One region of the Streptomyces sp. NPDC088116 genome, then DNA from elsewhere that is predicted to be linked to it. Evidence: riboswitches for the same ligand, from Rfam matches in the RefSeq annotation. Region 1 holds a riboswitch; each other region holds the start of a gene.

The links. A riboswitch is a leader RNA that binds a small molecule or an ion and turns the genes downstream of it on or off. The one in region 1 is predicted to bind cobalamin.
Positions count from the first base shown of each region.
Region 2: another riboswitch for cobalamin. It lies ahead of ACIOJD_RS12220 (cobalamin biosynthesis protein); the one in region 1 lies ahead of ACIOJD_RS02105 (ABC transporter substrate-binding protein).
Region 3: another riboswitch for cobalamin. It lies ahead of metE (5-methyltetrahydropteroyltriglutamate--homocysteine S-methyltransferase); the one in region 1 lies ahead of ACIOJD_RS02105 (ABC transporter substrate-binding protein).
Region 4: another riboswitch for cobalamin. It lies ahead of ACIOJD_RS02635 (ribonucleoside-diphosphate reductase subunit alpha); the one in region 1 lies ahead of ACIOJD_RS02105 (ABC transporter substrate-binding protein).

Region 1 is NZ_JBIUTF010000001.1:479,745-486,768, forward strand. It holds gene ACIOJD_RS02090 (GNAT family N-acetyltransferase) at 62-595, opposite strand; gene ACIOJD_RS02095 (ABC transporter ATP-binding protein) at 682-1,524, opposite strand; gene ACIOJD_RS02100 (FecCD family ABC transporter permease) at 1,521-2,528, opposite strand; gene ACIOJD_RS02105 (ABC transporter substrate-binding protein) at 2,684-3,838, opposite strand; cobalamin riboswitch at 3,877-4,063, opposite strand; gene ACIOJD_RS02110 (DNA-binding response regulator) at 4,123-4,779, shown strand; gene ACIOJD_RS02115 (hypothetical protein) at 4,857-6,092, opposite strand; gene ACIOJD_RS02120 (sensor histidine kinase) at 6,298-7,024, opposite strand, start outside.
Region 2 is NZ_JBIUTF010000002.1:1,358,639-1,365,662, forward strand. It holds gene ACIOJD_RS12215 (cobyric acid synthase) at 1-717, opposite strand, end outside; gene ACIOJD_RS12220 (cobalamin biosynthesis protein) at 714-1,796, opposite strand; cobalamin riboswitch at 1,831-1,976, opposite strand; gene ACIOJD_RS12225 (hypothetical protein) at 2,140-2,391, opposite strand; gene ACIOJD_RS12230 (anion permease) at 2,404-3,681, opposite strand; gene ACIOJD_RS12235 (class II aldolase/adducin family protein) at 3,872-4,534, shown strand; gene ACIOJD_RS12240 (alpha/beta hydrolase) at 4,843-5,970, shown strand; gene ACIOJD_RS12245 (hypothetical protein) at 6,302-7,024, shown strand, end outside.
Region 3 is NZ_JBIUTF010000003.1:774,829-781,852, forward strand. It holds gene ACIOJD_RS15650 (cytochrome P450) at 1-314, opposite strand, end outside; gene ACIOJD_RS15655 (pyridoxamine 5'-phosphate oxidase family protein) at 390-947, opposite strand; gene metE (5-methyltetrahydropteroyltriglutamate--homocysteine S-methyltransferase) at 1,153-3,468, opposite strand; cobalamin riboswitch at 3,631-3,831, opposite strand; gene ACIOJD_RS15665 (hypothetical protein) at 4,025-4,465, opposite strand; gene ACIOJD_RS15670 (cytochrome P450) at 4,681-5,874, shown strand; gene ACIOJD_RS15675 (TetR/AcrR family transcriptional regulator) at 5,871-6,542, shown strand; gene ACIOJD_RS15680 (ferredoxin) at 6,539-6,739, shown strand; gene ACIOJD_RS15685 (cytochrome P450) at 6,861-7,024, shown strand, end outside.
Region 4 is NZ_JBIUTF010000001.1:602,832-609,855, forward strand. It holds partial or broken gene ACIOJD_RS02630 (Uma2 family endonuclease) at 131-717, opposite strand; cobalamin riboswitch at 810-952, shown strand; gene ACIOJD_RS02635 (ribonucleoside-diphosphate reductase subunit alpha) at 1,098-3,569, shown strand; gene ACIOJD_RS02640 (ribonucleotide-diphosphate reductase subunit beta) at 3,569-4,606, shown strand; gene ACIOJD_RS02645 (hypothetical protein) at 4,733-4,855, shown strand; gene ACIOJD_RS02650 (ATP-binding protein) at 4,888-5,448, opposite strand; gene ACIOJD_RS02655 (Scr1 family TA system antitoxin-like transcriptional regulator) at 5,626-6,465, shown strand; gene ACIOJD_RS02660 (DUF397 domain-containing protein) at 6,462-6,737, shown strand; partial or broken gene ACIOJD_RS02665 (DUF2809 domain-containing protein) at 6,792-7,024, shown strand, end outside.

The DNA.
Region 1 (7,024 bases):
GAACGCGATGGGCAGGGCTGACGTGGGGGCGGAACGAGAGACTACATGAAAATGATTTCCATCAAGCCATGGGGACCTCGAAGTGGACGATCCCCTGCCCACCGCCGGACTCCTCGCGCTCATCGCACACCATCTTCCCCGTCGCCCGCCAGAAGGCCTCGGCGCCGGGAACGGCGGGATCGGTGTGCAGATAGACCGAGCGGTAGCCGCCTTCCGTCGCGGCGAAGTCCAGGAGTGCGCGCACCAGAGCGCGGGCCAGCCCCTGGCGGCGATGGCCGGGGCGCACATACACCCGGCGCAGCTGGGCGGTCTCCCCCGACGGGTAACGCTCGGCGAGCCAGCGCGGGTTGGGCGGATGGAGCGGCCCCCGGGCATCGAGCGCGGCGGTCCCGGCGACCACGCCCGTGCTCTCCTCGACGGCGACCAGCAGGGTGTGACGGGCGGGGGTGAGATAGGCACCCGCGAGATCGATGATGTCCGCGTGCCAGCGCGGGACGTACCCCGTACCGAAGTCGCGGTAGACGGTGTCGAGCATCACCGCACGGGCGGTGTCGAGGTCGCCGGGGGTCGCGGTTCGGATGCAGTAGGTACGCACTTGCACATCATAGGCAACAAGGGTCACGGGGATTCGGCGGGGCGGTGGCGGCCGGACCCGGTGGCCGCGATGACGACCGGGCCGCTTCAGGCCGTGGGCACCGTGCCGAGGAACCGTACGTACGGACGGCCCTCGGGCCCGTCCTGGGTGACGGCGGCGCGCACCCCGTACACATCCGCGATCAGGCGCTCGGTGATGACGTCCCACGAACTGCCGCCGGCCACGACGCGGCCCTGCTTCAGCACGACGAGCTGATCGCAGTACATCGCCGCCAGGTTCAGGTCGTGCAGCGCGATGACGCTGGTCACCGGGAGTTCGGCGACCAGGTTCAGGAGGTCGAGCTGGTGCTGGATGTCCAGGTGGTTGGTCGGTTCGTCCAGCAGGAGTTCGCGGGGCTCCTGGGCGAGCGCGCGGGCGATCTGGACCCGCTGGCGCTCGCCGCCCGAGAGCGTGTGCCAGGACTGGCCGGCCCGGTCCGTCAGGCCGGTGCGTTCCAGAGCGGTACGAATGGCCTCGTCGTCCCCGGCGGCCGCCGCCGACCAGGCGCGGCGGTGCGGGACGCGGCCGAGCCGTACGACATCGCGGACGGTCAACTCGACCTGGGTGTCGGCCTGCTGCTCGACCACGGCGACGCGGCGGGCGAGCGATCTGCGGCCGAGTTCGGCGAGCGGGCGGCCGTCGAGGGTGATGACGCCGCAGGCGGGGGCGAGGACGCCGGAGAGCAGGCGCAACAGGGTGGACTTTCCCGAGCCGTTCGGGCCGAGCAGCCCGACCATGGATCCGGGCGGCGGCGCGAGACTGACCCCGTCCACGATCAGGCGTCCGCCGGCGGTCCGGGAGACACGGTCGGCGCGGAGGCCCGAGCCGGTCACCGCATCCGTATCCGTATCCGTATCCGTACCCGTGCGTGTGTCCGTGGTCCGCTTCATCGGATTCTCCGGCCCCGGTACAGGACAAGGACGAACGCCGGTACGCCGATCAGCGAGGTCACCACGCCCACCGGCACCTCCTGCGGGTCGAGCACCGTACGGGCCAGGGTGTCGACCCAGACCAGGAACACCGCTCCGGTCAGCGCGGTGACGGGCAGCAGCCGGCCGTGGCCGGGACCGGCCAGCGCACGGGCGGCGTGCGGCAGTACGAGGCCGACGAAGCCGATGGCCCCGGCCGAGCTGACCAGCGCCGCCGTCAGCAGCGCGGTCACGCACAGCAGCACCACACGGGTACGGGCCACCGAGACGCCCAGCGTCGCCGCCGCGTCCTGGCCGAACGCGAACGCGTCGAGCGTCCGCGCGTACCCGAGACACACCAGCAGCGCCACCGCGAGCACCGCCAGGCAGACCCACACATCGGTCCACCCGGCGCCGCTGAGCGATCCGAGCAGCCAGAACAGCACGCCCCGGGTGGTCTCCGCGTCCGCCGCCGTCATCACGATGAAGGAGGTCAGGGCCGAGAAGAGCTGCATCGCGGCGACTCCGGAGAGCACCACCCGGTCCACCGTGCCGCCGAGGGTATGGCTGAGCAGCAGCACCAGCGCGAACGAGCACAGGGCGCCGAGGAACGCGCCGCCCGAGATGGACAGCGCCCCGCCGCCGACACCGAGCACGACGACCACGACCGCGCCGGTCGAAGCCCCCGAGGAGACTCCCAGCACGAAGGGGTCGGCGAGCGGGTTACGGAGCAGGGACTGCATGACCGCCCCGCACACCGCGAGTCCGGCGCCGCAGACGGCGGCGAGCAGGGTGCGGGGCAGCCGCAGGTTCCAGACGATCCCGTCCCGGATCGGTGTGAGGCCGGAATCGCCCCATCCGATATGGGTGGCCACCACGGACCAGACGTCGCCGACGCGGATGTTCGCGGGTCCGATGGTGATCGCGACGGCGACGGAGAGGAACAGCCCGGCGACCCCGCAGGCCCAGAGGAGGCCGTGCCGCAACCGGCGTACGCCGGGGCCGTGTACGCCTGGACCATCCGGGCCCGGACCGCGTACCTCCTGGGCCTCCGATGCCCCCGACGCCTCCAGAGACCCCGACACCTCAGGAACCCCCTCAGCCGCCGTAGCCTCCCGGGGCCGCTCCGTACGTTCGACCGTCACTTCGCGGGCGCGATCTCGCGCAGCTTCGCCGCGACCTTCTCGACGCCCTCGACCGTTCGGATGGTCGGGTTCATGGCCTGGCCGCTGAGCAGGACGTAGCGCTTGTGCCTGACGGCGTCCATGTTCCGGGTGGCCGGATTGGACTCCAGGAACTCGATCTTCTTCTCGGCGGTCTCGGCCGTCTCCGACTTACGGGTGAGGTCGCCGATCACCAGAACGCCAGGGTTGCGGTCCGCGACCGTCTCCCAGTTGATCTGGGGCCACTCCTCGTGGTTGTCGTCGAAGACGTTCTTCGCCCCGACGGCGTTGGTGATGATGCCGGGAGCGCCGCAGCAGCCGCCCATGTACGGCGACTCGGAGTTGGCGAACCAGTAGAGGAGGGTGGCCTTTCCGGCCGTCCCGCCCTCCGCGCCCTTCGGGGCCTTCCCGGACTTCCCGCCCGTCGCGGCGTCGATCCCGGCCGTGGCCTTCGCCATCCGGCCCTTGAGCCCGGCGACCACCTTCTCGCCCCGCTCCTCGACGCCGAAGACCTTGGCCAGGTCGCGTACCTCGCCGTAGACGTCGTCCATGGTGAGCGAGGTCGTACGGACTCCGTCGCCGTCGCCGCTGTTGTCCTTGGTGCAGTCGGACGGGGAGACATACGTGGGTACGCCCAGCTCCTCGAACTGCGGGCGCGTGGCCACACCGCCCTTGCCCAGCGTCGATTCGAACGAGGAGGCCACGAAGTCGGGCTCGGTGTCCAGGACCTTCTCGAAGGAGGGGGCGTTGTCCGCCAGCCGCTTCACGCCGGCGTTGGGCTTCTCCAGCCCCTTCAGCAGCGGGTCGGTCCAGGTGGCGGTGCCCACCATCCGGTCGGCGAGACCGAGGGAGAGCATGATCTCCGTCGTGCCCTGATTGAGCGAGACGGCACGGCGCGGCGGCGCGTCGACCCGTACCTTCTGTCCGCAGTTGTCGAGTGTGCGCGGGTATCCGGTGGCCGCACCGCCGGATGGGGACGTCCCGGAATCGGCCGCCTTCCCGGAGGAGCCCCCGCCGCCGCAGGCCGTCAGGAGCACCGCCCCGGCAAGGAAGAGGATGGTGTGGCGAACGGAGGTACGGGCACGGGCGGGGCGCGCGAGCGGCACGGCAGTTCCTCTGCGTCGAGGGCCCATGCGCGGAGCCCAGTCGTACGGTGCTCCCCCGCCACAGGACGAGGGCGGAGGCCGCCAGCAGGTCTTCGGACTCGGGATCCCCCGGGCGAGACGCCTTCCCGGACAGCTCAACTGTCCAGTGGCCGATGCCGCGCCCGTCACCCTTACCGCTGCGCGTCAGTTCCGGATTCGCACCGGATTCCCTGACCCACGTACATGGGTTCGACTGGCCTCGGCAAGCTATCACAGGAGGTTTTCGGCCTCGGCCGGGTCCGCCGGAGCACCGGTCGGAGGGACTATGGGACATGCCGGAAAACGAGCCAGTGAGCGTCGTGCTGATCGACGACCATCCTGTCGTCCTCGCCGGGATCGAGTCCTGGTACGCCGCGTCGCGGCGGCCGATCACCGTGACCGCCAAGGGGCCCTGCCTCTCGGTGGCCATGAGCGGGGCCGGCCGGGACGCGGACGTGGTGGTGCTGGACCTTCAGCTCTCCCACGGGGTGCCCGCGTACCCCGAGCTGAAGCAACTGGTCGCGCAGGAACGGCAAGTGATCGTCTACACGATGCAGGACAGTCAGGAGACCGCGCTGACCTGCCTGGACCTGGGGGCCTTCACGTATCTGACGAAGGCCGAGGGGGAGAACCACCTCATGGCGGCCACGCTGGCGGCGGCCGACTGCCGTCCCTACACGCCCCCGGCACTGGCCGGTGCTTTCGGCAGCGACGCGAGGAAGGGCCGCCCCGCGCTGACCCCGCGTGAGGTGGAGGTGCTCCTGGAGTGGTTCCAGTCGGAGTCCAAGGCCATGGTCGGGGCGAGCCTCGGTCTCTCCGTCCGTACGGTGAACACCTACCTGGAGCGGGTACGGATCAAGTACGCCAACGCGGGGCGGCCGGCGACGACGAAGGCGAATCTGGTCGCGCGGGCCATTCAGGACGGACTGACGTCGTTGGACGAGCTGTAGGGCCTGTCCGCCGGACAGGCCCTAGCGGTGACGTGATGGGCGACGGGCGAGGGGCCAGGACGGGATCGTCGCCGCTCCTATGCCTGGGACGGGGTCTGGGCCTGTGGCCGGGTGTGGGCCAGGGGCGGTGATGCGGTCCTGGGCTCGCCCAGGGGGTCGCTCTCCATGTGGAGCGCGTAGGACGCCTCGACCAGGAGCCGTCCCTGGCTCCGTACCGTACGCACGCGGATGCCGGGCTCGGCGGGCTCCGGGATGTCCGTCCCGGGCGCGTCGGTCACCACGCTCACCCGTACCAGCCCGCCGCCGCGCACGACAGTGGCCCGCGCGCTGTGGCGCGCCGTCGCGAGCGCGGCCAGGACGGGCTCGGTCAGCGCGCGGCGCAGGTGCCGGGGCACCGGGGCCGACGCTCCCCGTACGGCGAGCTGCACATCGACGCCGTGGCGTTCGGCGACACCGATACCGGCCCGGAGTTCATGGATCAGCGGGTCGGCCGCGTGGTCCCGTTCGGCGAAGAGCCGCCGCAGCCGGGCGGCTTCGAAGGCGCTCCGGCGCCGGACCCGCTCGTCCCCCGGTTCGAGGGACCCGTCGGCCAGCCCGGTCAGCAACGGCAGTACGGAGCGGCCCAGTTCGCGGTAGCGCGACCGCTGGTCGGCATGGACCTGGGCGGAGATCGCGGCTTCCGTACGGACCCGCTCCTGCTCGCGCGCCGTGGCACCGGCCGTCGCCGCGCAGTCCCGCAGCAGCCTCGCCATCACCGCGGCCGCGATCTGGAACGCGCAGATGGCCAGGGCGCTGACGGCCATCCCCGCCGCGACCTGGCGTGACGGGGTCCCGGCGAGCAGCAACTGTACGAGCGTGACGGCGACATGGCCGCCGACGAAGAGCAGCGTCGCGTTCAGTCCGGCGTCGAACAGCAGCAGGACGCCGAACCAGCCGATCTCCAGGAACGTCCAGTGCGGGGTCGCGAGGAAGTACGTGCCCGGCAGCTGGCTCGTGGCGACGACCGCCACCGCCAGAGCGGAGACCAGGCCCGCCACCACCCACCACCGTGGCCTGCGGCGGCCGGCCGCTCCGAGGAGCGCGTCCACCACGATGACGAGCGTCAGCAGCCCGAACGCGGTGAGCTGCACCCAGGCGTGCCGGTAATTGCCGAGGTTGGCGAGGAGCGCGGGCAGCGCCAGTCCGAAGTGGATCGCCGAGAGGATGATCAGTCCGGCCAGCCGCAGCGCACCGCGCATGCTGTCGGCGATCCGGTCGGTCGTGGGATCGGATTCCCCGTCCGCGCCCTTGTCCTCATCCGTTTCTCTGGCCACTCCCCCTTCCGTCGGAGCCATCGGGTACCTCTGATCCGTCGCGTTGCTCTGATCCGTCGCGTTGCTCTGATTCGTCGCGTTGCTCTGATCCGTCGCGTTGCTCTGATTCGTCGTGTCTCTCGCGTCCCTCAGCTCTCTCGCGTCCCTCAGCTCTCTCGCGTCCCTCAGCTCTCTCGCGTCCCTCGGAGCATCGGGCCCGCGCGCATCAGACATGCGGCCACTCCAGCCGTACGGCCGTGCCCCGCCGGAGCCCGGAGTCGACCGTGGCCCTGCCGCCGACGGCGGCCATCCGCTCGACGACCGAGCGCGCCAGCCCCTGGCAGTGCGGCGGCACCTGGGCCGTATCGAAACCGACGCCGTCGTCGCTGATGGTGACGGTGACGGTGTCGCCCTCCCGGCTCGCCGTCACGGTCGCCGAGCCGACACCCGCGTGCCGGGCCACATTGCGCAGCGCCTCTCCCAGGCTCCCCCGGAGCGCCACGGCGGCCGGCCGCCACATCAGGCCGAGCGAGCCGTCGAACTCGGCCCGTACGGACAGGGGATGGTCGCCGATCTCCGCCCGCAGCTCCTGGGCCACATTCGTCTCACCGGACGTCACCCGCTCCGGGGCCAGGCGCCGCAGGTCCTTGCCGGCCTGGGTCCGCAGTATGTGCGGGTGGATGGACCGGCCGTGGGCCGAGACCATCAGCAGCGTCGCGCAGGCGGTGTCGTGCAGCGTCGCCAGATGCTCGCGCTCGGCCGACCGCTGCGCCTGCGCCACCTCGTGGCGCCGTCGTGCGGAGGCGGTCTGCGAGCCGACGGCGTCGGCGGTTCTGCTGGCGCGCAGGACCAGTTGGTACATGCCCTGGGAGAGGGCGGTCTGCACCAGCAGCCAACTCACGTTCGGCAGCGCGTAGTTCCACCCTTGAGGCCGGTCCAGCACGACACCGGCC
Region 2 (7,024 bases), on a different contig from region 1:
GTCGATGCCCAGCCCGTGCCGCCACGGGAGCACCCCCAGCGTGGACCGTCCCGTCAGCCCGCGGAGCATCTCCAGGCCCGGCTCCAGCAGCGACACATCGCCCCGGAACTTGTTGACGAGATAACCCGCGATCAGATCCTGGTCCTCGGGGCTCAGCAGCGCGGTCGTCCCGAAGAACGAGGCGAAGACTCCACCCCGGTCGATGTCCCCGACCACGACCACCGGCAGCCGCGCGGCCCGTGCGATGCCCATGTTCACGATGTCGGTACGGCGCAGATTGATCTCGGCCGGACTGCCAGCCCCCTCACAGATCACCGCGTCATACGTGCCCCGCAGCTCCTCCAGGCATTCCAGGACAGGACCGAGCAGGGCTTCCTGCCGGCCGCCGTGGTATCCCTTGGCACTCAGCTCGCCCACCGGCCGCCCCATCAGCACCACTTGGCTGCTGCGGTCGCTGCCCGGCTTGAGCAGGACGGGATTCATCAGCGCGGTCGGCTCCACCCGGGCCGCCTGGGCCTGCATCGCCTGCGCCCGCCCGATCTCCGCGCCCTCGCGCGTCACGAACGAGTTCAGGGACATGTTCTGCCCCTTGAAGGGCGCCACCTTCACGCCCCGGCGTACGAGCCAGCGGCAGATCCCCGCCGTGACCACGCTCTTGCCCGCGTCGGAGGTGGTCCCGGCTATCAGCAGCCCGCCGCCGCGCCCGCCCCGGCTCATCCCCGCACCTTTCCCGAAGTCCTGTGCCGCAGGGCGCCGTACGCGAACCGCCCAGCGACGCACACCGCGAGCGCGAGGGCGTTCACCCGGCCCGACAGGCGCACGGCCCGCTCGATGTCCGCGACCTCGACAGGCCGCCCCGCGTCGTTCAGTACGGGCCGGTGCTCCACCCGCCCGCCGTACGCCAGCGTCCCCCCGAGCCGTACGCCCAGCGCCCCGGCGAACGAGGCTTCCACCGGGCCCGCGTTGGGGCTCGGATGCGTACGGGCGTCCCGCCGCAGCGCGCGCAGCGCGCCGCGCGGATCGCCGCCCGCCACAACGGTCAGCGCGGCGGTCAGCCGGGCCCCGGGCCAGCCGACGACATCGTCCAGCCGGGCCGAGGCCCAGCCGAACCGGAGGTACGTGGGCGACCGGTGCCCCACCATCGCGTCCAGGGTGTTCACCGCGCGGAACCCGACCAGCCCCGGCACTCCCGCGACCGCTCCCCACACCAGCGCGCCCACGACCGCGTCGGAGGTGTTCTCGGCGACGGACTCCACTACGGCCCGCGCGATCTGCGGTCCGTCGAGCGCCTGCGGGTCGCGCCCGCACAGATGAGGCAGTCGTTCCCTGGCCACATCGATGTCCCCGGCGGCGAGTGCCCCGCCGATGGCGCGGGCCTCCCGGCCCAGCGTGGTGCCGCCGACGACGGTCCAGGTGGCGGCGGCGGTCAGCGCGACGGACGCGAGGGAAGAGGCGGACGCGAAGGAAGGGGGAGCCGTGCTGGAAGGGGCGGCCGTGCCCGCAGGGACGGACACGGCGGAGGAGCCGGTGCGACCACCCCGTACCCCTCGTACCCCTCGGGTCCCTCGGGCCGCGAGCGCCGCGATTCCGGCGGCGCCACCGGCGCACACAGCGGTGTGCAGCGCGCCCCACCCACGGTGGTCGCGCCACAGCGTCCGCTCAACAGCCCCCGCGGCCCTGCCGAACGCGGCGACCGGATGCCCCCGGCGCGGATCGCCGAACAGCCGGTCGCCCAGGAGGCCGAGGGCGGCGCCGTAGGCGAAGACCCGATCGGCGGCCGAACCGCAGCCAGGCATGGCGAATTGTGTCCTCACTCAGGGTCCGCGCCCTGGCTCGACGTGACGCGGCGGCAAGAGTTCCTGGCTCCTGGAGACGTGGCTCGCAGTGACAGTGGCGGGACCGCGCCGGATTCGCACCGGCTTCCTCTTCCATGCCGCCGTGTATGGCCTCGGCAGTCCACCACGGTGCGCGACACCCGTCAACTCCTCCCTGACCTGCGACGGGACAGTGTGCCGAGCCCCACATGACGCACGACACCACCGGTTGCCCGCGCTCCGGCGAGGGCCGGTCGAATAAGCCGGTCCCGACGCACCCGAAGTGCGCCGGGACCGGCTGGTGTTGTCTCAGGCCGAGGGGAACTCAGGCCACGATCATGTAGATGCCGTACGCCACGGCCGCCGCGCACAGCGCGAAGCAGGCGTACGCGCCCGCGCGCGCCAGAGCCACGGAGCCGCCCGTGCGTACGGAGCCGTCCGCGCCCTGAGCCACCGTCCCCGCGGTCTCCCCCTTGGCGAGGCCCACGATGCCGAGGGTGAACAGGCCCACGAGGCCGACCGTGGCCAGCAGGCTGACGCCGAAGACGGAACCGAGGGCCGCCCAGTCGATGTTCATGCGGTTCTTCCCTTACACCGAGGCGGTTCGCGTCGGCTCGCCGACGGGGCCCGCGGGGGCCTGGATGGTGGTGGAGAGGTCCTGGGCGGGCGTGCCGGCCGTGCTGGGCGGCGGGGAGACGGCCGCGACGGCGGTGGTCACGGCACCGGGCGTGGTCCCGGCGTCCGGTCCCGTTCCGTCCGTCCCGGTCCCGCCCGGTGTGACGTTGGTGTGGTCGACCGGGCGGCGGCGCGACGCGAACCAGATCGCGGCGGAGAACGCGACGAGCAGTACGGCGACGACCGCGACGCCCCAGGTGCCCTGTCCGGTCAGGAACTCCGCACCGGCGGCGACCAGACCGGCGGCGGGCAGCGTCAGGCACCAGGCGACGAACATCCGGGTGGCGGTGGACCAGCGGACCACCCCGCCCTTGCGCCCCAGGCCCGCGCCCATCACGGCGCCGGAGCAGGACTGGGTCGTGGAGAGCGAGAAGCCCAGGTGGGAAGAGGCCAGGATGACCGTCGCGGCGCTGGTCTGGGCGGCGAAGCCCTGCTGCGGCCGGAGGTCGGTGAGCCCGCTGCCCATGGTGCGGATGATGCGCCAGCCGCCCAGGTACGTACCGAGCGCGATCGCGATACCGGCGGAGACGATGACCCACAGCGGCGGGTTGGAGCCGGGGGCGAGCACGCCGCCGGTGACCAGCGCGAGGGTGATGACGCCCATGGTCTTCTGCGCGTCGTTGGTGCCGTGGGCGAGCGAGACGAGACCGGCGGAGGCGATCTGTCCGGCGCGGAAGCCCTTGGCGGTCGCCTTGTCGTCCGTACGACGGCCGATCCGGTAGGTCAGCCGGGTGGCGAGGAGCGCGGCGAGACCGGCGACGACCGGCGCGGCGAGCGCGGGGATCAGGACCTTCGTGATGACGACCCCGCCGTTGACCCCGGAGGTGCCGACGGACATCAGGGTGGCGCCGATGAGGCCGCCGAAGAGTGCGTGGGAGGAACTCGACGGCAGGCCGAGCAGCCAGGTGAAGAGGTTCCAGAGGATGGCGCCGACGAGCGCCGCGAAGATGACTTCCGTCTGTATGCCCTGTTCGTTGATGAGCCCGCCGGAGATCGTCTTGGCGACCTCCACGGACAGGAACGCGCCGACGAGATTCAGGACGGCCGACATGGCCACCGCTGTCTTGGGCTTCAGGGCGCCGGTCGAGATGGTCGTCGCCATCGCGTTGGCGGTGTCGTGGAAACCGTTCGTGAAATCGAACACGAGAGCTGTCACGATCACAATCGCGAGCAGCAGGGTGATGTGTTCCATTTACCCAGGCAATCGTTGGACGTCAGTGGCCTTGGTGAACGTAAGGAGTCAGGGTGAACGGAAGATGAACTGAGCGGGACTTCGGGGTGACCCTAATGGAGTGTCCTCGGCAGACCCGCGACCGCCGCCGGATCGAGCCCGACTGGCGCCGGGGGAGCGCTCGTTCGGCGCAGCCTGACAGGATTTCACCATGACGAATCAGCAGCGGCAGGAAGCAGTCGGACAGGCTTGGCGGGACCTGGTGGCCACGGCCGTCAGGACGGCGTCGGAAGGCCTCGTCGTCGGAACCTCGGGCAATGTCTCGGTACGGGTCGGGGACCTGGTCCTGGTCACACCGAGCGGGGTGCCGTACGAGCGGCTCGGCCCCGACGACGCGATAGCCGTCGACCTCGAAGGGCGGCAGGTCCTCGGCGAACTCACCCCCACCAGCGAACTGCCCATGCACCTCGCCGTCTACCGCGCCACCTCCGCGACCGCCGTGGTCCACACCCACGCGGTCCACGCCACCGCCGTCTCCACCCTCGTCCCCGAACTGCCCCTGATCCACTACATGTCGGCGGCCTTCGGCGGCGCCGTCCGGGTCGCTCCGTACGCCCTGTACGGCACGGACGAACTCGCTGACAACATGCTCCACGCCCTGCGCGACCGCACCGCAGTCCTGCTCCAGAACCACGGCACGGTCACCTACGGCGACACCCTCGACCAGGCCTACGACCGTACGGCCCAGCTGGAGTGGATGTGCCGTCTCTGGCTCACCGCCGGGGCCGTCCCCGGCCACACACCCACGCTCCTGTCCGAGGCCCAGGTGCGGGAGACCGGGGAGAAGCTGAAGGGCTACGGCCAGCGCGGCTGAGCGGCCGGTGCCCGGCCGGAGGCCGCCTGTCCTCGGGACGAGCCCGGCCGGGGACGCGAGCCGCCCCCGGCCGGGCTCGGGAGGCGAGCCGCCCCCGGCCGGGGGCCCTCCCTGCGGCCCCGGCATCCGGCTGCCCCGTACCCCAGTAGTCCCGTACCCCAGCGGTCCCGTACCCCAGCGGTCCCGTACCCCAGCGGTCCCGTACCCCCGCAACCCCGTGCACCAGTGGCTTCGTGCCGGGCCCGCCGCCGTACCCCGACGGCCCCCGTCCGCTGGCCGTCGCTAGTGGGCGTGGCGACACTGTGACAGTGCGCCCGGCTACAGCGACGGCAGCGGCCGTCTCCACAGTGCTCGGGGTCGGCGCGGCTGCGGTCGCGGCCGGCCGGTACGCCGGCGATGCCGCGCTCAAGGCACCGCCCGGACGGCCCCTGCCCAGCGACCCCCGTCTCACCGTGCACGCCACGGCCGCCGGACAGGTCACCCTGACCCGCAGCCTCGCGTCCCTGCGCCCCGGCACGTACGGCCTCGAAGGACCCGGCGTCCACGCGGTCGTCGGCCCCGTACTGGGCGGCGTCGAGCACGCCGCCCACACCGTCGTACGGCGGCTGGTACGGGTCGGTCACGGCAGCCTCGTCGCCGGCTCGCGCGTACGCCTCACCCCGAAGGTGCACAGCGGCGACCCCGCCACCGCGCTCGGCCTCGCCCACAAGGACGTGTGGATCCCGGGCGAACTCGGCTCCCTGCCCGCCTGGTTCGTGCCCGGAGCGCGCGACACCTGGGTGATCACCGTGCACGGCCTCGGCGCCACCCGCGAACACCCCATGAACATCATGGAGTTCCTGGCGGAACAGCAGATCCCCGTGCTCGACATCGCCTACCGGGGCGACCCCGGAGCCCTCCGGTCGCCGGACGGCCTCGGCCACCTCGGCGACTCGGAATGGCGCGACCTGGACGCGGCGATCCGGTACGCCGTCCGCTACGGCGCGCGGCGGGTGATCCTCCACGGCTGGTCCACCGGAGCCTCGATGGCCCTGTTCGCCTCCGCCGACTCGGCGCTCAGGGAGCGGATCTCCGGGCTGGTCCTCGACTCGCCGGTGCTGGACTGGGAGGCCACCCTGCGGGCGCTGGCCACCGCCCGCCGTATCCCCGGAGTCCTGCTCCCGCTCGCCGTCCGGGCGGCGCGGGGCAGGGCCGGTCTGGACGGCGACCGGCTGCGCAGGGCCGCCGGACGGGGCGCCCTGCGTGTCCCGACGCTGATCATCCATGGTCCCGACGACACCCTCGCGTCCTGGAACTCCTCCCGCGAACTAGCCGCGCGGGGACCGGGATTGATCAGCCTCCACACGGTGCCGCACGCCCCGCACGCCGCCATGTGGAACGCGGATCCCACCGGTTACGAAGAGACGCTCCGCCGCTTCCTCACCCCTCTCATGTAGCCCGTCTTCCCGCTCGGCACCTGTCGCCGGACCTCAGCCCTCAGCCCGCCGTACTCGGACCTCCGTCTGCCGCGCGATGCCCGGCAGGTGAACTCGCCGCGTCGGCGAAGACGCCCACGTCGCCCGGTGCGTCCGGTACGTCCGGTACGAGAGTGATCCCCTGCCCCGTGATCACCCGCGCCGGATGCCGCGCGGCCCCGCCCAGCAGGCAACTTCCTGTCCCTTCCGTACCCCCGCGTCCCGTTCGTAGCAGGGCTCCCGTCCGCCGGTCCGGTACCGAGGGAATGGGTTCCGTTTGGGCTTTCGGGCGGTCAGCGGGAAGACTGCCCCTGTGACGTCCCGAAAGCCTGATGAGCAATTGGCGCGCAACTCCAGACTCCGCCTCGTCCGGGCGCGACCGTTGACCACGGCCCGACGGGCTGTGACCGATGGCCGCAGCCGGCCGGCACCCCGTCCGCCGGAGGGCACTCCGCCTCCGGCGGAGCTGGCCCGCCAGGCGAGGGCGGTCCTCGCGGATGCGGTACGGATCGCCCGCTGGGCGGCCGGCGACCGGGACCCCGGAGCGGGTCCGCTCGCCGCGGCCGCCCAGGAACGGGCCGCCGCCGCGCTGGAGTTGACCCCGGACCAGGTGCGCGCGGGCTGGGACCGCGCCCGGCTGGCCGGCCTGGTCGAGCTGCACGGCGGCACCGTACGCCCCGGCTGGCGGCTCCAGGCCTGGGACCGCGACGACAGCGCCGTCCAGCGCGGCTGGGTCGCGCTCTTCGACGCCTGGTCGCTCGTCCACCCGGCCCCCGACGATGTCGCGGCGGCGACGGTCGCCGAGGTCGTCGAGGCCGTCCCCCAGGTGCTCTCCCTTCTTCAGCTCTCGGCCGGACCCGTGCTCGTACCGGCCCTGCTCGACCTGCTCCAGCAGCGGGTCGCCGAACTCCACGAGGAGCGCTGCGAGGTCCCCTACGGCCCTCAGCGGGCCCCCGCCGGGCCCGTGGCCCCGGAACCTCCCGTGGCCGACGCTCTCCTCCCTCCGCTCCTCGACTGGGCCCTGGAGGGCCTGGCC
Region 3 (7,024 bases), on a different contig from region 1:
AGCAGGGCGTCGGTCACCTGACCGACGTAGGGACGCAACCGGTCCGCCGCACCGGTGGTGAACGCGTTGGTCACCAGCCGGCGAAGGCGCGTGTGCTGGGGTGGATCACAGGCCAGCATGGTCCGCGCCACCACGGGGTGCAGACGGCGTGAGGACGCTTTGCCGGCGAAGAACGCGGCGGTGTCCTTGGAGAGCCGCGGGTCGCGGAGGGCCTGCCGGGCTTCGGCGTATCCGGTGACCAGGTAGCCGGCGTGTCCACCGGAGCCGCTGGAGACGGACCGCACCGGGTCCTGTGATCGTTGCCCACATGCCATCGTACGATCCTATCGCCACGGACAGGCACGGACGGACGCGGAGCGTAACCGCAGGTTGGCTTGCGTCCGCCCGTCTCAGAACGCCCACCGCGTATGGGTGTACACGCCGTCGTCCCGGCCGAAGCCGTACGCCGTGGCCGGGGCCACCGCGAAGACCGTCACGTCCCCCTTCCGGAACGCGTCCCCGATCCCGTGGAAGGTGCCCTCCGGCGAGGTGATGTGCGGCCCGTACTTCGACTCGTACGCCGCGACCACCTCCTCCAGTACGCCCGGATCGGCAACCGGCTCCGCCTCGCCCTCCACGATGAGGTCGAGCCCTTCGGTGAGCGAGTTCCGCCCGGTGGTCAGTGCGCAGTGCGCGCCATGAGCGAGGTTCTTGGCCTTCTGTTCCGTCTTGCCGGTGGAGAAGTACAGCACGCCGTCGTGCCAGGCTGCGATCACGGGAGTGACATGCAGCCGGCCGTCGGGCCGCACGGTGGACACCCAGAAGATCTCGGCGGCCCTCAGCTGCCGCTGGGCCTCGGCCCACTCGGTGGCGGTGGCGTTCGCGGCACCCGGGCGGGGATTGAGCGCGGAGCTGTAGCGGGTGTCGAGTTCGGTCGTGGGTCCCTTTGCGGGTCCTTGTGCCGGCATGGCGGATCTCCTTCCCTCTCCCCCCACTGACGACTGTTCCCCCATTGACGACTGGCCGTCGGCGCCGAAGTCATCGCCAGGCCTGTTTCTGTCCCTTCCTCCGATGATCCCTCGTCCGTCTGGATCACGGGCCGGCACCGCGGTGAGGGGGCGGGGGGGGGGGGGGGGGGGCGCGGGCCCCCCCCCCCCCCCCCCCCCCGACGGGTCAGGCGGGCAGTTCCGTGCGGACGGTGCGGGCGGCTGTGACCAGGTTCTCCAGGGACGCCTTGGTCTCGGGCCAGCCGCGGGTCTTCAGACCGCAGTCGGGATTGACCCACAGCCGTTCGGCGGGAATGGCCTCCAGTCCCTTGCGGAGCAGCGCGGCTGCCTCGTCCGCGTCGGGTACGCGCGGGGAGTGGATGTCGTACACGCCGGGTCCGGCCTCGCGGGGGTAACCGTGTGCGGCGAGTTCGCGTGCGACCTGCATGTGGGAGCGGGCCGCCTCCAGGCTGATGACGTCGGCGTCGAGGTCGTCGATGGCCTGGACGATGTCGCCGAACTCGGCGTAGCACATGTGGGTGTGGATCTGGGTGTCCGGGCGTACGCCGCTGGTGGTGAGGCGGAACGACTCGGTTGCCCAGTCCAGGTACGCGGCGCGGTCGGCGGCGCGCAGCGGCAGTGTTTCGCGCAGGGCGGGTTCATCGACCTGGATCACCGAAGTGCCGCTGGTCTCAAGGTCGTTGACCTCGTCGCGCAGAGCGAGGGCGACTTGGCGGGCGGTGTCGCCGAGGGGCTGGTCGTCGCGGACGAAGGACCAGGCAAGCATGGTGACGGGCCCGGTGAGCATGCCCTTGACGGGGCGGTCGGTGAGCGACTGGGCGTACGAGGTCCAGCGCACCGTCATCGGTTCGGGGCGGGAGATGTCGCCGGCCAGGACGGGCGGGCGGACGTAGCGGGTGCCGTACGACTGCACCCAGCCGTGCTGGGTGGCGAGGTAGCCGGTGAGCTGTTCGGCGAAGTACTGCACCATGTCGTTGCGTTCGGGTTCGCCGTGCACCAGGACGTCGATCCCGGTCCTCTCCTGGAAGGAGATGACCTCGCGGATCTCGTCCTCGATGCGCTGTTCGTACCCCGTGGTGTCGATCCGCCCCGCGCGCAAGTCCGCGCGGGCCGTGCGCAGTTCAGCGGTCTGCGGGAACGAGCCGATGGTGGTCGTCGGCAGCAGCGGCAGCTTGAGGTGGGCGCGCTGGGCGGCGGCACGCTCGGTGTACGGCTGGGAGCGACGGCCGTCGGCGTCGGTGACGGCTGAGGTCCTGGCCCGTACGGCCGGATCATGGGTGATCGCGGAGTTGGCGCGGGAGACGAGATCGGCGCGGTTGGCGGCGATCTCCGCGGTGATGGCTCCGGTTCCCTGGGCCAGTCCCTTGGCCAGGGTGACGATTTCGGTGGTCTTCTGCCGGGCGAAGGCGAGCCAGCGCAGGATCTGCGGGTCGATGTCCCGCTCGGCCGCGGTGTCGAGCGGTACGTGCAGGAGCGAGCAGGAGGCCGCCACGTCGACCCGGTCGGCCAGACCGAGGAGCGTCCCCAGAGTGGACAGGGACTTCTCGAAGTTGTTGATCCAGATGTTGCGGCCGTTGACGACGCCCGCGACGAGGCGCTTGCCGGGCAGTCCGCCGACGGCGGCGAGGTCTTCGAGGTTGGCGGCGGCCGCCTCGGTGAAGTCGAGCGCCAGGCCCTCGACCGGTGCCTTCGCCAGGACGGGAAGGGCCTCGCCGAGACGGTCGAAGTAGGAGGCGACGAGCAGCTTCGGACGGTCGGTCAGGCCGCCGAGTTCACGGTAGGCGCGGGCGGCGGTGTTCAACTCGGCGCGCGTGCGGTCCTGGACGAGCGCGGGCTCGTCGAGCTGGACCCACTCGGCGCCGGTGGCACGCAGGTCCGCGAGGACCTCGGCGTAGACGGGCAGCAGCCGGTCCAGCAGGGTCAGCGGTTCGAAATCGGCCGCCACGCCGGGGGCGGGCTTGGCGAGCAGAAGATAGGTGACGGGGCCGACGAGGACCGGGCGGGCCGTGTGCCCGAGCGTGATGGCCTCCGTCAGCTCGGCGACCTGCTTGGCGGAGTCGGCGGTGAAGACGGTGTCGGGGCCCAGCTCCGGGACGAGGTAGTGGTAGTTGGTGTCGAACCACTTGGTCATCTCCAGCGGCGCCACGTCCTGGGTGCCGCGGGCCATCGCGAAGTAGCCGTCGAGTGCGCCGGCCGTGACCGCGTCACGGTGTCGCTCGGGTACGGCACCGACCATGACGCTGGTGTCCAGGACATGGTCGTAGTACGAGAAGTCGCCGGTCGGCACCTCGTGGACGCCGGCGTCCACCAACTGCTGCCAGTTGGCCCGGCGCAGGTCTGCCGCCGTCTCCCGGAGGGCCTGGGCGGTGACGCGGCCCTTCCAATAACCCTCGATGGACTTCTTCAGTTCCCGGTTCGGGCCCTGGCGGGGGTAGCCGTACACGGTGGCCCGTGCTGCCGCGGCCGCGGACTTCGCTGTCACGGAAATCTCCTTCGCGAGATGACTCCTTGAGATCCCGGAGACGGGACGCGAGCGCGAAGGGGTGACGAACCCGACGGACCCATGTCACGCCTGGGGCGCGCTCGTCCGTCTGGTATGTACGCCGACCCGCCCACGAGGTCACCGGGATATCCGTACGCGATCGGTCACGTACGGGCAACGGGCAGGTCTTCGGACTCGCGGGCACATCTGCCGAGGCAGATTCCTACTGGCCGTCGCTTCCCGGATCCGAGGCCGGATCCAGTGCGTATGACGGCGGTCGTTCCCGCTCACCGCTGCGGGGCAGTCCCGGATTCCCACCGGGTTCCCTCTTACGACGCGCCTGCCTGGCGGACAGGGCGAACCAGCTGCACCCGCCAGCCTAGGGCGTAGCCAACCCCTTGGTCGCCCCCGCCCCTGTTCCGGAAGGTGACATGAGACACGGGATCCGCGCCGAGGAGGGGGAAAACGCAAGGTCACAGCGGATCAGGAGGCCACGGCCCCGGCTCGCAGGGTCATCAGGCCCCGGTGTCCGGGGGGGCGGGCGCGGCGAGGGAGTTCACGTGCTGAAGGGCTGGAAGTGGACGAGGGCGGTGGCCCCCTCCTCGTACTCCACGGTCAGGTCGAACGCCACCGCGCCGCCGTCGGCATAAGGGTCCAGGGTCAGGTTGCCGCAGGCGTCGACGGTCTCCGGGGGGCCGGAGCAGTCCGATGTCATCTTCATGTCGGGACAGGCCGAAGTCAGCCATGTGCCGAGGCGGGCGCGGGAGATCCGGAACCTGACGTCGTACCGCGTGTCCTGTGCTCCCATGACCTCGCACTTCGCCTCGGACGCTCCGGCCGGCAACCCGCTCTGGTCGGCGAAGCGCATCGCTTCCTCGCACGAGACCGACTGCCGCCTCGCGACCACGTCGTCGTCCGTCAGGTCGGCGATGACCTGCCAGGCCGGCCGGCCCATGCCGACGGCCGGCGCCCCCAGCAGCCAGGTCCGCATTTTCATGATCCGCCTCGACTCCGACTCGCCCCAAGGGCATGGACTTGCCTGGTTGTTGAGGACGAGCGACCGGGAGGGACGGTTCCTCTCGACCGCCCGTCGCGTTCAGGCGAGCGCGACTTAAATCAGTCGGTTGACTTACCATGTGGGCTGAGGTTGACTCTGCCCGCCGACACGATCCGAGGAGGCCACAAGTGACCGAAGCCCAAAGCACGGAGACGATGAGCTACCCGATCGTCCCTGCCGCGGCGCTGGAGCCGCCGCCGCAGTGGGCGGAGCTTCGGCAGAGGTGTCCGGTGGCGCGGGTGACGCTGCCGAGTGGTGACGAGGCGGCGCTGCTGACGCGTTACGAGGACGTGCGGACGGCGCTCTCCGACCCGCGTCTGAGTCGCGAGGGGCTGGCCTTGCCCGACGCGGCCCGGGTGTCGGCCGGTGACGCGGCGGACATCTTCAACAGCCCGATGGCGCAGGCGCTCAACGCCGAGGGCCATGACCGCTGGCGGCGCATGGTCGGCAAGTGGTTCACGGCCAAGCGGATGTCGGCACTGCGGCCGAGCATGGAGGCCATGACCGACCAGCTCATCGACGAGATGCTGGAACACGGCCGGCCGGCGGACCTGGTGACGCATCTGGCCTTCCCGCTTCCGGTGTTCGTCATCTGCACCATGCTGGGCGTGCCGGAGTGCGACCGGGACCGGTTCAAGAGCTGGTCCGACACCTTCTTGAACATGACCCGGTACACGCGTGCCGAGACGGAGGCGGCGCATCAGGACTTCGCCGATTACATGGCGCATCTGATCGACGGCAAGCGCACGGAACCCGGGGACGACCTCCTCAGCCTTCTCATGGACGGCGCGGACGCGGAGGGCGAACCGATGTCCGAGGCCGGGCTGGTGGCCACGGGGCAGGCGCTCCTGCTCGCCGGTCATGAGACCACAGCGGGCTTCATCTCGATGATGACGGCGCACCTGCTGTCCGACCGCCGGCGCTGGGAGCGCTTGCTGGCCGACCCGTCACTGACCCGCAAGGCGGTGGAGGAGGTACTGCGGTTCGACCCGAACGGCAGCGGCTTCGGCATGCTCCGGTACGTGCACGAGGACACCGAACTCTCCGGCGGTGTGGTGCCGCGCGGCACCACCGTGGTGTGCAGCATGGCCGCGGCCAACCGCGACGAGAGCGCCTGGGAGGGAGCGGCCGACATGGACCTCGGCCGCTCTCCCAATCCCCACCTCACCTTCGGCGCCGGGTCTCACTCCTGCCTCGGACAGCCGCTGGCCCGCACCGAGTTGCAGGCCGTGCTCACCGTCCTGCTGCGTCGGCTGCCCACACTCGATCTCGCCGTCGGCACCCACGACCTGCGCCGCCACGAGGGCCTGCTCACCACCCCGCTGCGTGAACTGCCGGTGACCTGGTGAGCGACAGGACCGCTCGGGCCGACCGCGTCGCCGAGACCCGCGAGGCGATCATGTCGGCCGCGGAACGACTCTTCGCCGAACACGGACTGATCGCGGTGTCGAACCGCCAGATCGGCGAGGCGGCGGGGCAGGGCAACGTCACCGCCGTCAGCTACCACTTCGGCGCCAAGGCGGGCCTCGTACGCGCCGTCATGAGCAAGCACAGCGAGAAGGTCGAACGGATCCGGCAGCGGCATCTGGACGAGATCGGCGACAGCCACGACCTACGGGACTGGGTCGGCTGCCTGGTGCGCCCCGTGCCGGAACATCTCGGCTCGCTCGGCATCCCGTCCTGGTACGCCCGCTTCGCCGTGCAGGTCATGACCGACCCGCTGATGCGCGCGATGACCACCGACGAGGCCCTCACCAGGGAGCCCCTGCGGCAGACCCTCGACGGCCTCGGTCGGCTCCTCGAAGCGGTACCCGCCCCGGTGCGGGTCGAACGCGGAGCCATGGCCCGTCATTTGATCGTCCACACCTGCGCGGAGCGGGAACGCGCCCTGGCCGAGGGCACCGCCTTGCTGCACTCCTCGTGGGAGCGCACCGCCGACGCGCTGACCGACGCGATCGTCGGTCTGCTCACCGCACCCGTCTCCCCTCACCACGACCTGGAGCCGAACCGACCATGAAGATCACTGTGGATGAAGAGAAGTGCTGCGGCGCCGGGCAGTGCGTGCTGATCGCACCGGAGGTGTTCGATCAGCGGGACGAGGACGGCGTCGTCGTCCTCCTCGACGCCGAACCGCCCGAGGAGCGGTACACGGCCGTCCGGGAGTCCGCGAGCGTGTGCCCCGCCGCCGCCATCCAGCTCGACGAGGTCTCGTGAGCGCACCCGGGAACGTGCTTCGCGATCGGCTGCGGTCGGCGGCCGAGCGGCCGACCGGCATCGCGCGAGCACCGGCAGCGGGGAGGCACGCTTCCGCCCCGTTCCCGCCGATCAACGGAGGATGACAATGCCCACCCCCGCTACGGCCGACGCCGAGATCCCCGACTTCCCCCCACCGCGTTCCGCGGCCTGCCCCTTCGATCCGTCACCCGAACTGCGTGGTCTGGCCCGGTACGGTCCGCTGACCAAGGTCCGCTCCTGGGGCGACAGCACACCCTGGGTGGT
Region 4 (7,024 bases), 120 kb from region 1:
GGGGGGGTCCGGGGGGGGGGGGGGCCCGGGGGGGGGGCCCCCCCCCCCCGCCCCCCCCCCCCCGGCGGGCCGGGGGGGGGGGGCGGGGGGCCCCCCCGGGGCGGGGCCCCCCCGGGCGCCCCGTCCGTTGTCAGCGCACCCAGTTCTTGAGCTGCTCGGTCTCCAGCGTGATGCCGACGGGATCGGGGGAGGGTGATCTCCTTGCCGAACGGCACCGTGTGGGCATTCTCGTAGCGCCCCCGTCCGGCTCGCTGTAGACGGTGACCTCGCAGCTGTCCCGGTCGATCAGCAGATGGACCGGGATATCGGTCTGGGCGCGTACGCGCGCGGCTTCTCCACCCGGTGCCCGTGGTCGGTGTCGGAGTCGTACGTCGTCACCTCGACGGCCATCAGGACCGGCGCGGGGTCCGCCCATTCGCCCTGGCCGACGAAGGCTTCACTCGGCGCGAGCGAGCCGTCCGGACGGGCGCGGCCCTTCAGGCGCGCCTGCACCTGAAGCCCACGGACCGGACAGAGCCACAGCTCGGGCCGGGACCGCAGACAACTACGCGTCAGCCACTCCATGATGCGTCCGTGGTCCCCGTCCGGCATCACGCTGCTCCGGACCTTCCCGTCGATGAGTTCCAGCCGGATGCTCTCTGTCGAGCGGGCCAGTATCCGGGTGGCCTCTTCGAACTCCTCGGTGAGGACCTGGCTCTCGTAATCGGTGGCCGTCATGGGGAAACCTCCTTGTCCCGAAGACGATAGCGGGGCGGTATGACAGTCAGTGACCACAAGCTCACGACACAACATCTGGGGGGTGACACAGCGCCCAGCCCCCAGATGTATGCTCGACCTCGCTGTCGCCGCAGGGGAATCCGGTGCGAATCCGGAACTGTCCCGCAACGGTGTGCTGTGGTGTGCTTTGTCATACCCGCGAGTCCGAACACCTGCTGACGGCGCATCCGGTTCGACCGATCCGGATGCCCAGACGTCCGGGCCTCGCGGTTGGGCCGGTGGACGCCGCGCGCCGCGCTGCCCGTTTCCGGGCCGTACGGTCGTGCCGCGATCCCCGTTTCCCTCCCGACGGCCCAGAGCCGAGCGAGGGAGAGCACCACGTGACCATCGCGCCAGCCGATCCGGCTTCAGGCATTTCCGATATCTCCGAGGTCGCCGCGCAGGTGACCGACGGCCCCGGGACCGCGTTGCTGCGGACCCTGACGGACCTGACCGCCGATCTGCCGGACACCGACCCGGGCAGGGTCGCGGCCGCCGCGCTGCGGGGCCGTAACGCCCGGTCGGACGAGGCCGAGTTGCGGGGGCTCGCCACCGAGGCGGCCGCGGGGCTGATCTCCGAGGACCCGGCCTACTCCCGGCTCGCCGCCCGGCTGCTGACCCGCACCATCGCGGAGGAGGCGGCGGGGCAGGGCGTGGTGTCGTTCTCCGGGTCCGTCGCGACGGGCCACCGCGAGGGCCTGATCGCGGACCGTACGGCCGCGTTCGTCACGCGCCACGCGGACCGGCTGGACCGGCTGATCGACCCGGCCGGGGACGACCGCTTCGGCTACTTCGGGCTGCGGACGCTCTACAGCCGCTATCTGCTCCGCCACCCGATCACCCGCCAGGTGATCGAGACCCCGCAGCACTTCATGCTGCGCGTCGCCGCCGGGCTGGCCGAGGAGCCGACGGACTCCGGCCCGGCCGAGGCGGCGGACAGCGCGAGCATCCGCGCGCTGGACGAAGTCGCCGCGCTGTACCGGCTGATGAGCCGCCTGGACTACCTGCCGTCCTCGCCGACGCTCTTCAACTCCGGTACGCGCCACCCGCAGATGTCGTCCTGCTACCTGCTGGACTCCCCGCTGGACGAGCTGGACTCCATCTACGACCGCTACCACCAGGTGGCGCGGCTCTCGAAGCACGCGGGCGGCATCGGCCTCCCCTACTCCCGTATCCGCTCGCGCGGTTCACTGATCCGGGGCACGAACGGCCACTCCAACGGCATCGTGCCGTTCCTGCGCACCCTCGACTCCTCGGTCGCGGCCGTCAACCAGGGCGGCCGGCGCAAGGGCGCGGCCTGTGTCTACCTGGAGACGTGGCACGCGGACCTGGAGGAGTTCCTGGAGCTGCGGGACAACACCGGTGAGGACGCCCGCCGTACGCACAATCTGAACCTCGCGCACTGGATCCCCGACGAGTTCATGCGCCGGGTCGAGGCGGACGGCGTCTGGTCGCTGTTCTCGCCCGCCGATGTGCCGGAGCTGGTCGACCTGTGGGGCGGCGAGTTCGACGCGAGGTACCGCGAGGCGGAGGCGGCCGGTCTGGCCCGGAAGACCATCCCCGCCCGGGAGTTGTACGGCCGGATGATGCGTACGCTCGCCCAGACCGGCAACGGCTGGATGACCTTCAAGGACGCCTCGAACCGTACGGCCAACCAGACCGCCGAGCCCGGCCACACCGTCCACTCATCCAATCTCTGCACGGAGATCCTGGAGGTCACGGACGACGGCGAGACGGCCGTCTGCAACCTCGGGTCCATCAACCTCGGCGCGTTCGTGGACGCGGCCACCGGCGAGATCGGCTGGGAGCGGCTGGACGAGACCGTCGTCACCGCCGTGACCTTCCTCGACCGGGTCGTCGACATCAACTTCTACCCGACCGAGCAGGCCGGGAACTCCAACGCGAAATGGCGTCCGGTGGGCCTGGGCGCGATGGGCCTCCAGGATGTCTTCTTCAAGAAGCGGCTGGCGTTCGACTCCCCCGAGGCCGCCGCGCTCTCCACCCGGATCGCCGAGCGGATCATGCTCGCCGCGTACGAGGCGTCCTGCGGCCTCGCCGAACGGTCGGGACCGCTGCCCGCCTGGTCGAAGACGCGCGCCGCGCGCGGGGTGCTGCACCCCGACCACTACGACGTGGAGCTGAACTGGCCGGAGCGCTGGGCCGCGCTGCGCGCCCGGATCGCGAGGACGGGCATGCGCAACTCGCTGCTCCTGGCGATCGCCCCGACGGCGACCATCGCCTCGATCGCGGGCGTGTACGAGTGCATCGAGCCGCAGGTCTCCAACCTCTTCAAGCGCGAGACGCTCTCCGGGGAGTTCCTCCAGGTCAACTCGTATCTGGTGCAGGACCTGAAGAGGCTCGGCATCTGGGACGGGCCGACGCGTGAGGCGCTGCGCGAGTCCAACGGCTCGGTGGCGGACCTGCCCCGGGTCCCGGCGGAGATCCGGGACCTGTACCGCACGGCGTGGGAGATCCCGCAGCGCGCCCTGATCGACATGGCGGCGGCCCGTACGCCGTTCCTCGACCAGAGCCAGTCGCTGAACCTGTTCCTGGAGACGCCGACCATCGGGAAGCTCAGCTCGATGTACGCGTACGCCTGGAAGAAGGGGCTGAAGACGACGTACTACCTGCGCTCGCGCCCGGCGACGCGGATCGCGAGGGCGGCCGGGTCGCAGGCGGCTGGGTCGAAGGCGTCGAAGGCGGCACCCTCACCCGCTTCCGCCCCTGTGCCCGTACCCGCGCAGGTGACGCCCGACGACGAGGCGATCGCCTGCTCCCTGGAAAACCCCGAGTCCTGCGAGGCCTGCCAGTAATGACCACCGACCCGACAGACGCGACCGTGACAACCGAGAAGAACCTGCTCGACCCGGGCTTCGAACTGACCCTGCGCCCCATGCGCTACCCGGACTTCTACGAGCGCTACCGCGACGCGATCAAGAACACCTGGACGGTGGAGGAGGTCGACCTGCACTCCGACGTCTCCGACCTCGCCAAGCTCTCCCCCGGTGAGCAGCACATGATCGGCCGGCTGGTCGCGTTCTTCGCGACGGGCGACTCGATCGTGTCGAACAACCTGGTGCTGACGCTCTACAAGCACATCAACTCCCCCGAGGCGCGGCTGTATCTCTCCCGCCAGCTCTTCGAGGAAGCGGTGCACGTCCAGTTCTATCTGACGCTGCTGGACACGTATCTGCCCGATCCCGAGGACCGCGCGGCGGCCTTCGACGCGGTGGAGGAGATCCCGTCGATCCGCGAGAAGGCGCAGTTCTGCTTCCGGTGGATGGACTCGGTCGAGACGATCGACCGGCTGGAGTCGAAGGCGGACCGGCGGCGTTTCCTGCTGAACCTGATCTGCTTCGCGGCCTGCATCGAGGGCCTGTTCTTCTACGGCGCCTTCGCGTACGTCTACTGGTTCCGCTCGCGCGGGCTGCTGCACGGTCTGGCCACCGGTACGAACTGGGTCTTCCGCGACGAGACCATGCACATGAACTTCGCCTTCGAGGTCGTGGACACGGTCCGCAAGGAGGAGCCGGAGCTGTTCGACGACGCCCTCCAGCAGCAGGTCACGGACATGCTGAAGGAGGCGGTGGAGGCGGAGCTCCAGTTCGGCCGCGACCTGTGCGGCGAGGGCCTGCCGGGTATGAACACGGAGTCGATGCGCCAGTACCTGGAGTGCGTCGCCGACCAGCGCCTCGATCGGCTGGGCTTCCCCACGGTGTACGGCTCGGAGAACCCGTTCTCCTTCATGGAGCTCCAGGGCGTCCAGGAGCTGACGAACTTCTTCGAGCGCCGCCCGTCGGCGTACCAGGTCGCGGTGGAGGGCACGGTCGGCTTCGACGACGAGTTCTGAGTCGCGCCGGATCCCGCCGGATCCCGCCACCCGGACTCGCCGGAATAGCAGGCAACCTCCTTGCCACACCAGGCTGTTCAAGTCCACGAGATCCACTCGGTCTTGTGAACTCGGGCAACTCGATCCATGGGAGCAAGCACGCGAGGATTCGGAACCACGCTGGCGGTGCTCGTGCTGCCGTTCCGGGTGACGCAGTCGGGCGGCCGGCTGACCGTCGATGTCGCGCACTCCTGGAACGCGACTTCCTGAACACGCAGGTCTCCTGTACTGGAATTCCCACGTCACGGGAATTCCGGTACGGGAGGCGGGGATCGCCCCTCGGCCTCGGCCTCAGCTCTCATGCGGGCCTGTTTCCGCGTCCACTTCGGCCCAGACGGTCTTGGTCCGCGCGTCACGAAGGGCCCAGCCCCAGCGGTCCGCGTAGGCGGCGACAAGAAACAGACGCGCCCGTGGGTCGAGTCCGGCGGAGGCGGCGCCGACACACCGGGTGCGCGCGGAAAGCGGTCGGGCCGGGTGTCGATGACCTCCACCCGTACGGCGGCGCAGGTGAGAGTCAGACGCAGCTCGAAGTCCCGCCCAGGGGTACGGCCATGAGTCACGGCGTTCGCGGCCAGCTCCGCGACGATGGCGACGACCACGGCGGAAACTGAGCCGGTACGCGGAATCCCCCACTCTTCGAGCTGCTGCCCGGCGAGCAACCGAGCCAGGCGGGCGCCCCGGTGGCTGGAGCTGAGCTTGACCCGGGAGGGCGGATACAGCGGCGAACGCGGCGGCGGGGCGACAAGTCCGGCGGGGGCAGCCGGGCCGGTGGAGACGGCGACGGGGGGAATTTCCGACTTCATACGGTTACGGTCCCGTTGCGCCTATAGCGTGACCAGGGCGAACGACCGTACCGGCAGCCCGTGTACGGGCCGGGTCCCTGTTTGTACGGGTCACGTCCCGTGACGGCGCCGAAGCGTCGGGCGTTGCCCTGAGAAGAGCATTTCGCGCATCGGCACACACGTTGAGGTGTGAGGCGTATGGGAACCAGCCGTCAGAAGAAGCAGCGGCCCAAGGACGACGACCGACCTGGCATCTGGGTCGGCTACGGCAAACTGGTCAAGCTCCACCGCGAGCGGGCCGGACTGACGCAACAGCAACTGGCCGAGGCCGTGGGCTACTCGTACGAGCAGGTCGCCTCGATCGAGCAGGGGCGGAGACCGGCGAAGTCCGCGTTCACGGACTCGGCGGACACCACGTTGAACGCGGGCGGGACGCTGGCGGTGTTGCAGGACGACGTGGACCTGGCCAAACTCCCCGCGTTCTTCCAGGACTTCGCGTTGATCGAGACGGAGGCGGTGAGCAGATACGACTTCGACCCCCTACTCATCCCCGGGCTGCTCCAGACAGAGGAGTACGCACGGGCACTGTTCTCGGCGCACTGCCCGCCCCTCAGCGAGGAGATCATTGAGCAGCATCTCGAAGCGAGGCTCAGTCGGCAGAAGTTGCTGACGCGCACACCCATGGTGGAGACATGCTTCATCATCGGCGAATCGGCCCTGACCAGCATGGTGGGCAGCGACGAAGTGATGAGGGGGCAGCGTCAACACCTTCTGACGCAGGGGGCGAAGCGCAACGTCGAGATCCAGGTCATGCCTTCGGATCGTGGCTTCCACCCCGGTCTCAACGGACCTATGGTGATTCTGGAGACCCTGGAGCATCGCCGGGTGGGCTGTATCGAGTCCCAGGACGTGGGATTGGTGATCACCGACGCCGCGAATGTCAGTGCCTTCGGGCTGCGCTATGGCAAGCTGCGGACACAGGCCCTGAACGCGGAGGAGTCCGCGCGTCTGATCGAGCGGGTGGCAGGAGAAGCATGAGCACTGAGCAGGTTGCAGCCGGGCCCGCCCAACTGCGCTGGTTCAAGAGCAGCTACAGCGGTTCAGGCGGCGGTAACTGCGTAGAGGTGGCCTGGTTCAAGAGCAGCTACAGCGGTTCGGGCGGCGGAGACTGCGTAGAAGTCGCAGTCTCCCCCAGCACAGTCCACCTCCGCGACTCGAAGAACGTACAAGGACCCGTACTCCAGGTCCCGGCCGACGGCTGGCGCGCATTCGTCTCGTACGCGAGCGGCTACGCAGACGTACCGGCCTGATACCCGACGGGCCGTAGGCCCGCAAGGCGCGTACCCCGCATAGAGTTCACCCCCATGGGGACTCTCACGCGTACGCGCCTGGTGGCGTGTGGTGCTGCCGCGCTGACCGTCGCCGCAGGTCTGGGAATCAGAGCGGTCGGGGTCGGCGACGTCGCCAAGTACGGCGGCGACGCGCTCTACACCGTGCTGGTCCATACGCTGATCGTGCTGGCCGCTCCGCGGGTACGGCCCTTGACGGCCGCGGCGGGCGCACTGGCGTTCAGCTGCGCCGTCGAGCTGCTCCAGCT